DNA from 4 places in the Pelosinus baikalensis genome. Region 2 is predicted to be linked to each of the others. Evidence: riboswitches for the same ligand, from Rfam matches in the RefSeq annotation. Region 2 holds a riboswitch; each other region holds the start of a gene.
What was found. A riboswitch is a leader RNA that binds a small molecule or an ion and turns the genes downstream of it on or off. The one in region 2 is predicted to bind S-adenosylmethionine.

Region 1 (2,209 bases), on a different contig from region 2:
GCTGTAGATGGTATTATCGTATCCGGTGGGGATGGTACCATCCATAGTGTAATAAATAATATGCTCAGACAGGAAATAGACCTGCCCCTAGGTATTATTCCAAGTGGTACATCTAACGATTTTGCAGCGTATTTGCAGTTAGATAAAAATATTGATACTTGTGTAGAGACAATTACAAAGGGACAGCGTAAGAGAATTGATGTAGGTAAAGTCAATGATGAATACTTTTTCAATGTTGCTAGTGCTGGATTGATGACATCAGTAGCTCATAATGCAGATAGTATGCTGAAAAACACGTTGGGGAAAATTGCATATTATTTAAAGGGACTTGGAGAATTACCTAATTTTAAAGCATTAAAAATGCGAATTATTACAGAACAGCAAATCATTGAGGAAGATATTTTTTTATTTTTAATAATGAATAGTGGTACTGTTGGCGGATTTCCTAATTTGGTACCTCATGCTAAAATTGATGATGGAAAATTGGACGTACTTATTGTGAAAAAGTGTAATCTGCCTGAATTAATGAGTTTGTTTATTAGCTTTTTAAAAGGTATTCACTGTAATAGTAAATATGTTACTTGTCTACAGGCGGAAACTATTTATATAGAATGTGCTGAAGAAGTAGAAAGCGACTTAGATGGAGAACTGGGTCCCAAGCTGCCTCTTAGCGTTACGATACTACCCAGAAAGATTGAAGTTTTCTGTTCCTAGTCAAGAAAGTATATAGACCCCTTTGTGTCCTTTGCGTCTTTGTGGTTCAATTCGTTTTATATGTTTTATTCGCTGAGTTGATTAACAAAATTAAAACTAAAATCGCTAAAAGGCATTAAAAGTGTAAATGGAATATTGACCACATAGAATACCATATGGTATAATCTTAAAAATGAATAAGCTCTTATCGAGAGTGGTCGAGGGACTGGCCCGATGACACCCAGCAACCGGCAGTAATGCAGTGGTGCTAATTCCAGCAGGATGAGAATCCTGACAGATAAGAGGAAGATGGTTGCTTTAAATAAACCTCTTTCCTCGGAAAGGGGTTTATTTAATTTAAAAAAAATAAAGATTCAGGAGGTATTTATGAAACAAAATTCAAAAATTGTGCATATTGGGGTCTGTACAGATGAAAAAACGGGAGCAATAAGCACTCCTGTATATCAATCAGCAACGTTTCGTCATCCCGCTCTTGGTGAGAGCACGGGGTTTGATTATACTCGTAGCCAGAACCCAACAAGAAAAGTATTAGAAGAAGGGATTGCTACACTGGAAAATGGTGCAGTCGGTTTGGCATTTGCTTCGGGGATGGCTGCGATTACGGCTATATTAATGTTGTATAAGACCGGAGATCACTTGGTGGTTGTAGAAGACTGCTATGGTGGTACATATCGGGTCATTGATAAAATATTTAGTAATTTTGGCTTAACAGTAAGTTTTGTAGATGGCAGTAACATAGAAGAAGTTGCACAGAGTATTACACCTGCTACTAAAGCAATATTGGTAGAAACACCTACCAATCCGTTAATGAAGATTGTCGATATTCGTGCTATTGTAAAATTAGTCAAAGGAAACAATATTCAAGTTATCGTTGATAATACGTTCTTAACACCATATTTTCAACGTCCCTTAGATTTGGGAGCTGATGTGGTAATTCACAGTGGCAGTAAGTATTTAGCGGGTCATAACGACTTGGTCTGCGGATTAGTTGTTGCTCGGGATGCCGATTTAGGTGCCTCGATACGTTACATCCAAAATTCAACAGGAGGAATTTTGGGACCTAATGATAGTTGGCTATTGATTCGCAGTATGAAAACATTGGCATTGCGGATGGAAAAGCATAATGAAAACTCGCAAACTATTGCGCAGTGGCTGACTCGTCATCCCAAAGTTGTTAAGGTGTACTACCCAGGATTAGCTGATCATCAAGGCAAAGATATACATGATAGTCAATCATCTGGTTATGGCGGTATGCTGTCTTTTGTAGTAGATCATCCGGAAAGGGTTAAGCAAGTACTGCGTAAAGTACAAATGATTCGCTTTGCAGAAAGCCTTGGTGGAGTAGAATCTCTGATCACTTTACCGGCGGTTCAAACTCATGCTGACGTGCCGATTGAGGTTCGTGAACGTTTGGGAATATCCGATTGTTTATTACGCTTATCAATCGGAATTGAAGATGCCAATGATATCATTAATGACTTAGAACAAGCATTAG
Region 2 (2,209 bases):
TAGAGGGAATAGGACGCTTACCTGATTCTAAAGTGATTTTAGAAAAAGTCCATCAGTTGATAGTTGCCCAAAATGATTTTGCAGGTAAAAAAGTCTTGATTACGGCTGGTGGTACGAAAGAAGCGATTGATCCTGTAAGATATATTGGCAATCGCTCTAGCGGGAAGATGGGATATGCTTTAGCAAGTGCTGCTGCTGCAAGAGGAGCAACTGTTACGTTAATATCAGGACCTACCAATTTAAAAGTTGCCTGCGGAATTAAAGTCGAATATGTAGAAGCCGCATCAGATATGAGGACTGCTGTATTGGCGCATTATAATGAGAGTGACATTGTAATCAAAGCTGCTGCTGTAGCCGATTATCGTCCACAAAGTACTGCAGAACACAAAATTAAGAAGACTGGCGATACATTACAGCTTGTGTTAGAAAGAAACCCTGATATATTATTAGAACTTGGTCAGTTGAAAAAACAGCAGATGCTAATTGGCTTTGCTGCGGAAACTCAGCAGCTGGTTCTCCATGCTCAAGAGAAACTAGCAAAAAAAAATCTGGATATGATTATTGCTAATGATGTATCTGTTCCAGGCGTTGGGTTTAATGCAGATCACAATATAGCGAAGGTGTTATACCGTGATGGGCGGATTGAAGAGTTATCCAAAATGTCCAAAGAACACATGGCAAACATTATTTTGGATAAAATTCTCGCAGAATGTCGAAAATAGGTTGATTTTTTTATTATTTTACATTAGTATTTAATTTGATACAATTTTATATGATATGCTCATCAAGAGTTGGTGGAGGGATTGGCCCAATGAAACCGCGGCAACCATTTGGAATCCAAAACGGTGCCAATTCCTGCGGAATAATCCGCAAGATGGGAGAGTGTAACACCCTCCCTATGGGTGTTTTTTATTGTTTATTAATAAATGGGGGTATGATTTGTGAAAAAAAAGAGAGTTTTATTTACATCAGAATCAGTTACTGAAGGCCATCCAGATAAAATAGCAGATCAAATTTCAGATAGTGTATTAGATGCAATCATGGCAAAAGATCCAATGGGACGTGTAGCTTGTGAAACTCTTATTACGACAGGGCAAGTACATGTAGTTGGTGAAATCACTACAAGTTGTTATGTGGATATCCCAAAAATTGTACGTGACACGGTGAAAGAAATTGGTTATACACGTGCAAAATATGGTTTTGATGGAGATACATGCGGTGTGCTGGTTTCCATTGGAGAACAATCAGCTGATATTGCTTTAGGCGTTGATAAGTCTTTAGAGGCCAAACGAGGTCAAATGGACGAAATTGAATCCATTGGGGCTGGTGACCAAGGAATGATGTTTGGTTATGCTACCAATGAAACTCCTGAATACATGCCATTAACAATCGCTCTAGCTCATAAATTGGCTCGTCGTTTAGCAGAGGTGCGCAAAAATGAGGAAGTAAGTTATCTGCGTCCTGATGGTAAAACTCAAGTTACAGTAGAATACGAAGACGGTAAACCCCTTCGCGTTGATACCATTGTTATATCGACTCAGCATGGCCCTGAAGTTGAACTGGCAACCATTGAAAAAGATCTGATTGAGAAAGTAATTGCTCCTATTGTTCCAGCAGAATTATTAGATGAGAAAACCAAATACTATATCAATCCGACAGGTCGTTTTGTAATCGGTGGACCACAAGGTGATGCTGGTTTGACTGGTCGAAAAATAATTGTTGATACCTATGGCGGAATGGCTCGTCATGGTGGTGGTGCTTTCTCTGGTAAAGATTGTACCAAAGTTGACCGCTCTGCAGCTTATGCTGCACGTTACGTAGCTAAGAATGTTGTTGCAGCAGGATTGGCAGATAAATGTGAAATTCAGCTAGCCTATGCTATTGGTATGGCTCATCCAGTATCGATTATGGTAGAAACTTTTGGGACTGCTAAGGTGGATGAAGATGTAATTGCTGAGCTTATTAAAAAGCATTTCGATTTGCGTCCGGCTGGTATTATTAAAGCGTTAGATTTACGTCGCCCTATCTACCGCCAAACAGCGGCTTATGGGCATTTTGGTCGTACGGATGTGGATTTACCATGGGAAAGGACCGATAAAGCAGAAACGCTTCGTAAAGAGGCTAATCTATAATTGGGACGTTAGCTGTTTTAGCAGGATTTTTCTGAATTTCATGGGAATTGTATATGCTATAGCCAAAAAAGAGGGAA
Region 3 (2,209 bases), on a different contig from region 2:
CTTTTGCTCTAATCTTAGATAAGGCATCCTCATAACTGTTACAACTTTTCAATAGATTATAATAATCCAAGGCGCGCAGGAGATACAGATAGGAATTGGCATCAAAACGACGTGCTAGACTATTTCCTTGGTAATCTAAATAATTTTCAATCTCAAAACAGCCATTACGACGCTTTCGTCCAAATTTTCCTTCCATTGACATTTCACTCTGATAGGTAATCATACCAACAGCCCTAGCAATTGCTAATCCCTTCTCGGGACCAATCCCGCCATAGTAGTTTCCCTCTCGCCACTCTGGATCAAGGATAATAGCCTGTCGTCCTACCTTATTGTAAGCAATCGACTGAGAAGAGGCATATCCAGGAGCGGCAATCACCATAACTCCATCCATAAAATCAGGATAGGCTACCGACCATTCCAAAGATTGCATCCCTCCCATAGACCCACCAATGATTAACTTTACATGATGAACCCCTAATACATCCAATAACCTCTTTTGTACATGAACCGTATCAAGCAAAGTAATTTCCGGGAAATTCATACCATAGGGCAAGCCAGTGTCTGGGTTTGGAGAAGCAGGACCCGTTGTTCCCTGACAGCCACCAAGTACATTTGCACAAATAATAAAAAACTTTTCTGTATCCAAGGGACGTCCTGGGCCAACCAAAGGCTCCCACCAGCCTTTTTCATCATGCTGAGTATGAGCAGAAGGATGGCTGTCACCCGTTAATGCATGGTTCAATAAGATGACATTATCTCCACCTTCTGATAAATGACCATATGTTTCATATGCTACAACAACCTCATCTAACCTTCCGCCTAAACTAAGATGCAAAGGATGTTCCTTATTGGCTACCCTGGCTAATTTCAAATAAGATCTCCACTTAAATCCTGAAAAGTGAGTTATTGTTATCTCTAAAACACAGCTGTCTTTTAACAGCATTCATACCCTCTCCTTATTCTAGATTATAGAAAAATATTTGCTTTCTTTTTTGTATAATAAAAAACCCTTCTCACAAATAAGAAGGGTTTTATGATATACTAAACCCTCTTATCTCCCAGGATTACTCCTGCTGGAATTAGCACCACTGCATTACTGCCGGTTGCCGGGTGTCATCGGGCCAGTCCCTCGACCACTCTAGATAAGAGCTCATTATTAAATTGTAACGTTGTAAACCTAACTTTTTTTATACTATACCATGTAATATCGACAATAGCAATATTTTACAGGTAATCTCGTTAATAAATCCGCAGCAACATATCTATAACTAAAGAACTCCTAGCTTCATAATCGCATCTCCTTGATTAAACCTCACCTAATATTGCTCCTTTACCATAAACACTTTCCCAATCCTCAATAAACGTATTGACACTCCACTCCGTCAAAGGATGGTGATACAAGTTGATAAAAACATCTTCACTAACCGTTACACCATGAGTACCAGCTAAACAAACTTTCTGCACTTGTTCTACATTTTTAAAACTGGCTGCTAACACTTGCGTTTTAATATGATAAGTATCGAAAATTTTTACAATATCAGCTACTACCTTTACACCATCACCAGAAATATTATCAATTCTGTTTACGTATGGCGCTACAAAACTAGCGCCAGCTTTTGCAGCCATAAGCGCCTGTTGTGGAGTAAACACAGCAGTTGCAGTAACTTTTATATTCAATTTCTGTAGAGTCATCATCGCCTTAAACCCTTCAGGCACAACCGGAATTTTAATATAAATATTGCCATTAAGAATCTGGCTTACATATTCCGCTTCCTTAACTATTTCTTTGGCATTTGTACTTAATACCTGCACATGGAGCATTTTTTCACTGCCAATTATAGATACTATTTCTTGAAGGATTTCAATATAGGGTCTCTTTTCTTTGGCTAGAATAGTTGGATTGGTCGTAATACCATCAATTGGATAATATTCATTGGCACTTGTTATAAAATCAACTTTCGCACTATCAAGTAATATATTCATTCGAACCCCCCCTTAGCTACTCCTTTCCAATCCATCTGAAAGGTTCATCGCATAACAACATCTATTCTCTGTATATAGAAATAACATCGCCAATTTTTATAGCAGGCAATGCCTTATCCTCAAGATATACACTTCCGCCTAACCCTTCTGTATTGCCATCAAACCGCAAGGTTATATGACCCAAATTTTCCAAATTAGCCTGCACTTCATCGCCTACATATACAAC
Region 4 (2,209 bases), on a different contig from region 2:
CGGCTGCTCCTACCGTCAAGAAGTCATGCATTTTACGTATGGATCGGCTGATTTCGCCGGAAGCAATCACATAACCAATGCGCCAGCCTGTTACGCTATAGGTTTTCGAAATGCTATTGATGGTTATGGTTCGTTCTGCCATGCCGGGCAAGGTAGCCAGAGGAATGTGTTTTATTTCATCATAGATGATGTGTTCATAGATTTCGTCTGTAATTGCCAAGACATCATATTGAATACATAGTTTGGCAATGAGATCCAGCTCTTCACGGTTAAAAACCTTACCAGTAGGGTTATTTGGAGTATTAATAATAATGGCTCTGGTGCGGTTTGAAAATGCCGCTGTTAATTCTTCCTTATTAAAGCTAAATTCTGGTGGATGCAGTTGGACGTATTTGGGACTAGCGCCACATAATACGGCATCAGGACCATAGTTTTCGTAAAAAGGCTGAAATATAATGACTTCATCCCCAGGGTTAATAGTGGCTAAGAGGGTTGCTACCATGCCTTCTGTTGAACCGCAGCATACGGTGATTTGAGTTTCCGGGTCAATATCAATGTTATAGTCTCTTTTGTTTTTCAAAGTAATAGCATCTCTGAGTGACTTAGTCCCCCAGGTAATTGCATATTGATTGTGATCTTCTAAAATTGCTTTAACAGCGGCCTCTTTTATTTGATCCGATGCCGGAAAATCAGGAAAGCCTTGTGCAAGATTAATGGCTTTATGAGCGGCAGCAATACGAGACATTTCTCTAATAACTGATTCTGTAAAACGACCAGCTTTTTCTGAGGCATATTTACGCAGAGTTTGAGCTTGTTGTGAATTTTGATTCATAGTATTGACTCCTTTGCATTTACAATAAAAAAATCTTCTTCATAAGATGAAGAAGATTCTATTTTCAAAAATGATCTTCATCTCCCAGGAAATTCCTGTTGGAATTGGCACCGTTCGCATTGCGCGGTGGTTGCCGTAGCTTCATCGGGCCAATACCCTCGGCTAACTCTTGATGAATGTATGTAGTTGATGAAAGTAATAGTAGCATGAGTTTCTACTTGGTGTCAAGGAGAATTGAGAAAATAGTATCACTCGTCAATTGACATGTAAACTTAACGAAAGTATAATGTGTTAATATGAATGGAAGTCCATTGTAAAAACACTTATATTCATAATTGAGGAGGATTATCGTATGGGGCAGACAAAAACAAGTTTTCGATGGAAATTAGCAGGACTTATGTTTTTTATTAGTTTTATTTCTTACATGGATCGAGTCAATTTATCAGTAGCCACTCCCACTATTATGCAAGAATTAGGCTTTACCAAAATGGATATGGGATTTATACAGACGGCTTTTTTTGTTGGTTATGCTTTGATGCAAATACCAGGTGGAATCATGTCTGAATTTTGGGGGCATCGCAGGGTGCTGGCGATAGCAGCTACTTGGTGGTCCGCCTTTACAGTATTAACAGGGGCATGTAGTAACTTTACCTCATTTATTCTGGCGAGAAGTCTGTTTGGCATAGGCGAAGGTCCTATGGCACCTGCTTTTGGAAGATTTATTTACCGTTGGTTTAATAATAATGAAAAGGGACGTGCTTCTTCGTTTATGTTAAGCGGTGTATTTTTTGGACCGGTTGTTGGTCCAACGCTTACGATCCTATTAATGATGAATTTTGGCTGGCGTTCCGTATTTATTATTTTTGGTGGAGTGGGTTTACTATTGGCAGCACTTTGGTATTATTTAGCTAAGGATACTCCCCATGAGAGTAAGTTTACCAATGCTGCAGAGGCAGATTACATAGAAGAAGGTCTGATGGTAGATAGTGATAAAAAAGAACTGGCACCTTGGCGTGCTTTTTTGGGATCTTCCCAGTTTTGGGCCATTGGGATTCAATATTTTATAACTGATTATATTATGTATGTATTTTTAGCTTGGTTGCCATTATACTTAATAGAGGCTCAGAATTTTTCTTTGCAGAAAATGGGGATTGCTGCTTCTTTTCCTTGGGCGGCATTATGTATAGTAACGGCTACATGCGGCTATATCAGTGATAAATTAGTCGCTTCCGGTGTGTCAAGGCATAAATCCCGCACTTTATTTGGTATTCTAGGATTAATTATCTGTTGCATAACTCTTTACCTGGGAGCAGTGGCAACTGTGCCTTGGCTGAATGTATTATGGCTAACGATATCCTTAGGATCTCTTGGACTTAC

Region 1: another riboswitch for S-adenosylmethionine. It lies ahead of LMF89_RS07400 (trans-sulfuration enzyme family protein); the one in region 2 lies ahead of metK (methionine adenosyltransferase).
Region 3: another riboswitch for S-adenosylmethionine. It lies ahead of metX (homoserine O-acetyltransferase MetX); the one in region 2 lies ahead of metK (methionine adenosyltransferase).
Region 4: another riboswitch for S-adenosylmethionine. It lies ahead of LMF89_RS20850 (pyridoxal phosphate-dependent aminotransferase); the one in region 2 lies ahead of metK (methionine adenosyltransferase).

Annotation. Positions count from the first base shown of each region.
Region 1 is NZ_JAJHJB010000007.1:71,339-73,547, reverse strand. Features, by position in the region: gene LMF89_RS07395 (diacylglycerol/lipid kinase family protein) at 1-714, shown strand, start outside; SAM riboswitch class I at 896-998, shown strand; gene LMF89_RS07400 (trans-sulfuration enzyme family protein) at 1,081-2,209, shown strand, end outside.
Region 2 is NZ_JAJHJB010000006.1:116,008-118,216, forward strand. Features, by position in the region: gene coaBC (bifunctional phosphopantothenoylcysteine decarboxylase/phosphopantothenate--cysteine ligase CoaBC) at 1-722, shown strand, start outside; SAM riboswitch class I at 779-881, shown strand; gene metK (methionine adenosyltransferase) at 942-2,132, shown strand.
Region 3 is NZ_JAJHJB010000025.1:48,016-50,224, forward strand. Features, by position in the region: gene metX (homoserine O-acetyltransferase MetX) at 1-943, opposite strand, end outside; SAM riboswitch class I at 1,049-1,149, opposite strand; gene LMF89_RS16510 (transaldolase family protein) at 1,306-1,983, opposite strand; gene LMF89_RS16515 (PTS glucitol/sorbitol transporter subunit IIA) at 2,045-2,209, opposite strand, start outside.
Region 4 is NZ_JAJHJB010000041.1:12,934-15,142, forward strand. Features, by position in the region: gene LMF89_RS20850 (pyridoxal phosphate-dependent aminotransferase) at 1-832, opposite strand, end outside; SAM riboswitch class I at 907-1,011, opposite strand; gene LMF89_RS20855 (MFS transporter) at 1,185-2,209, shown strand, end outside.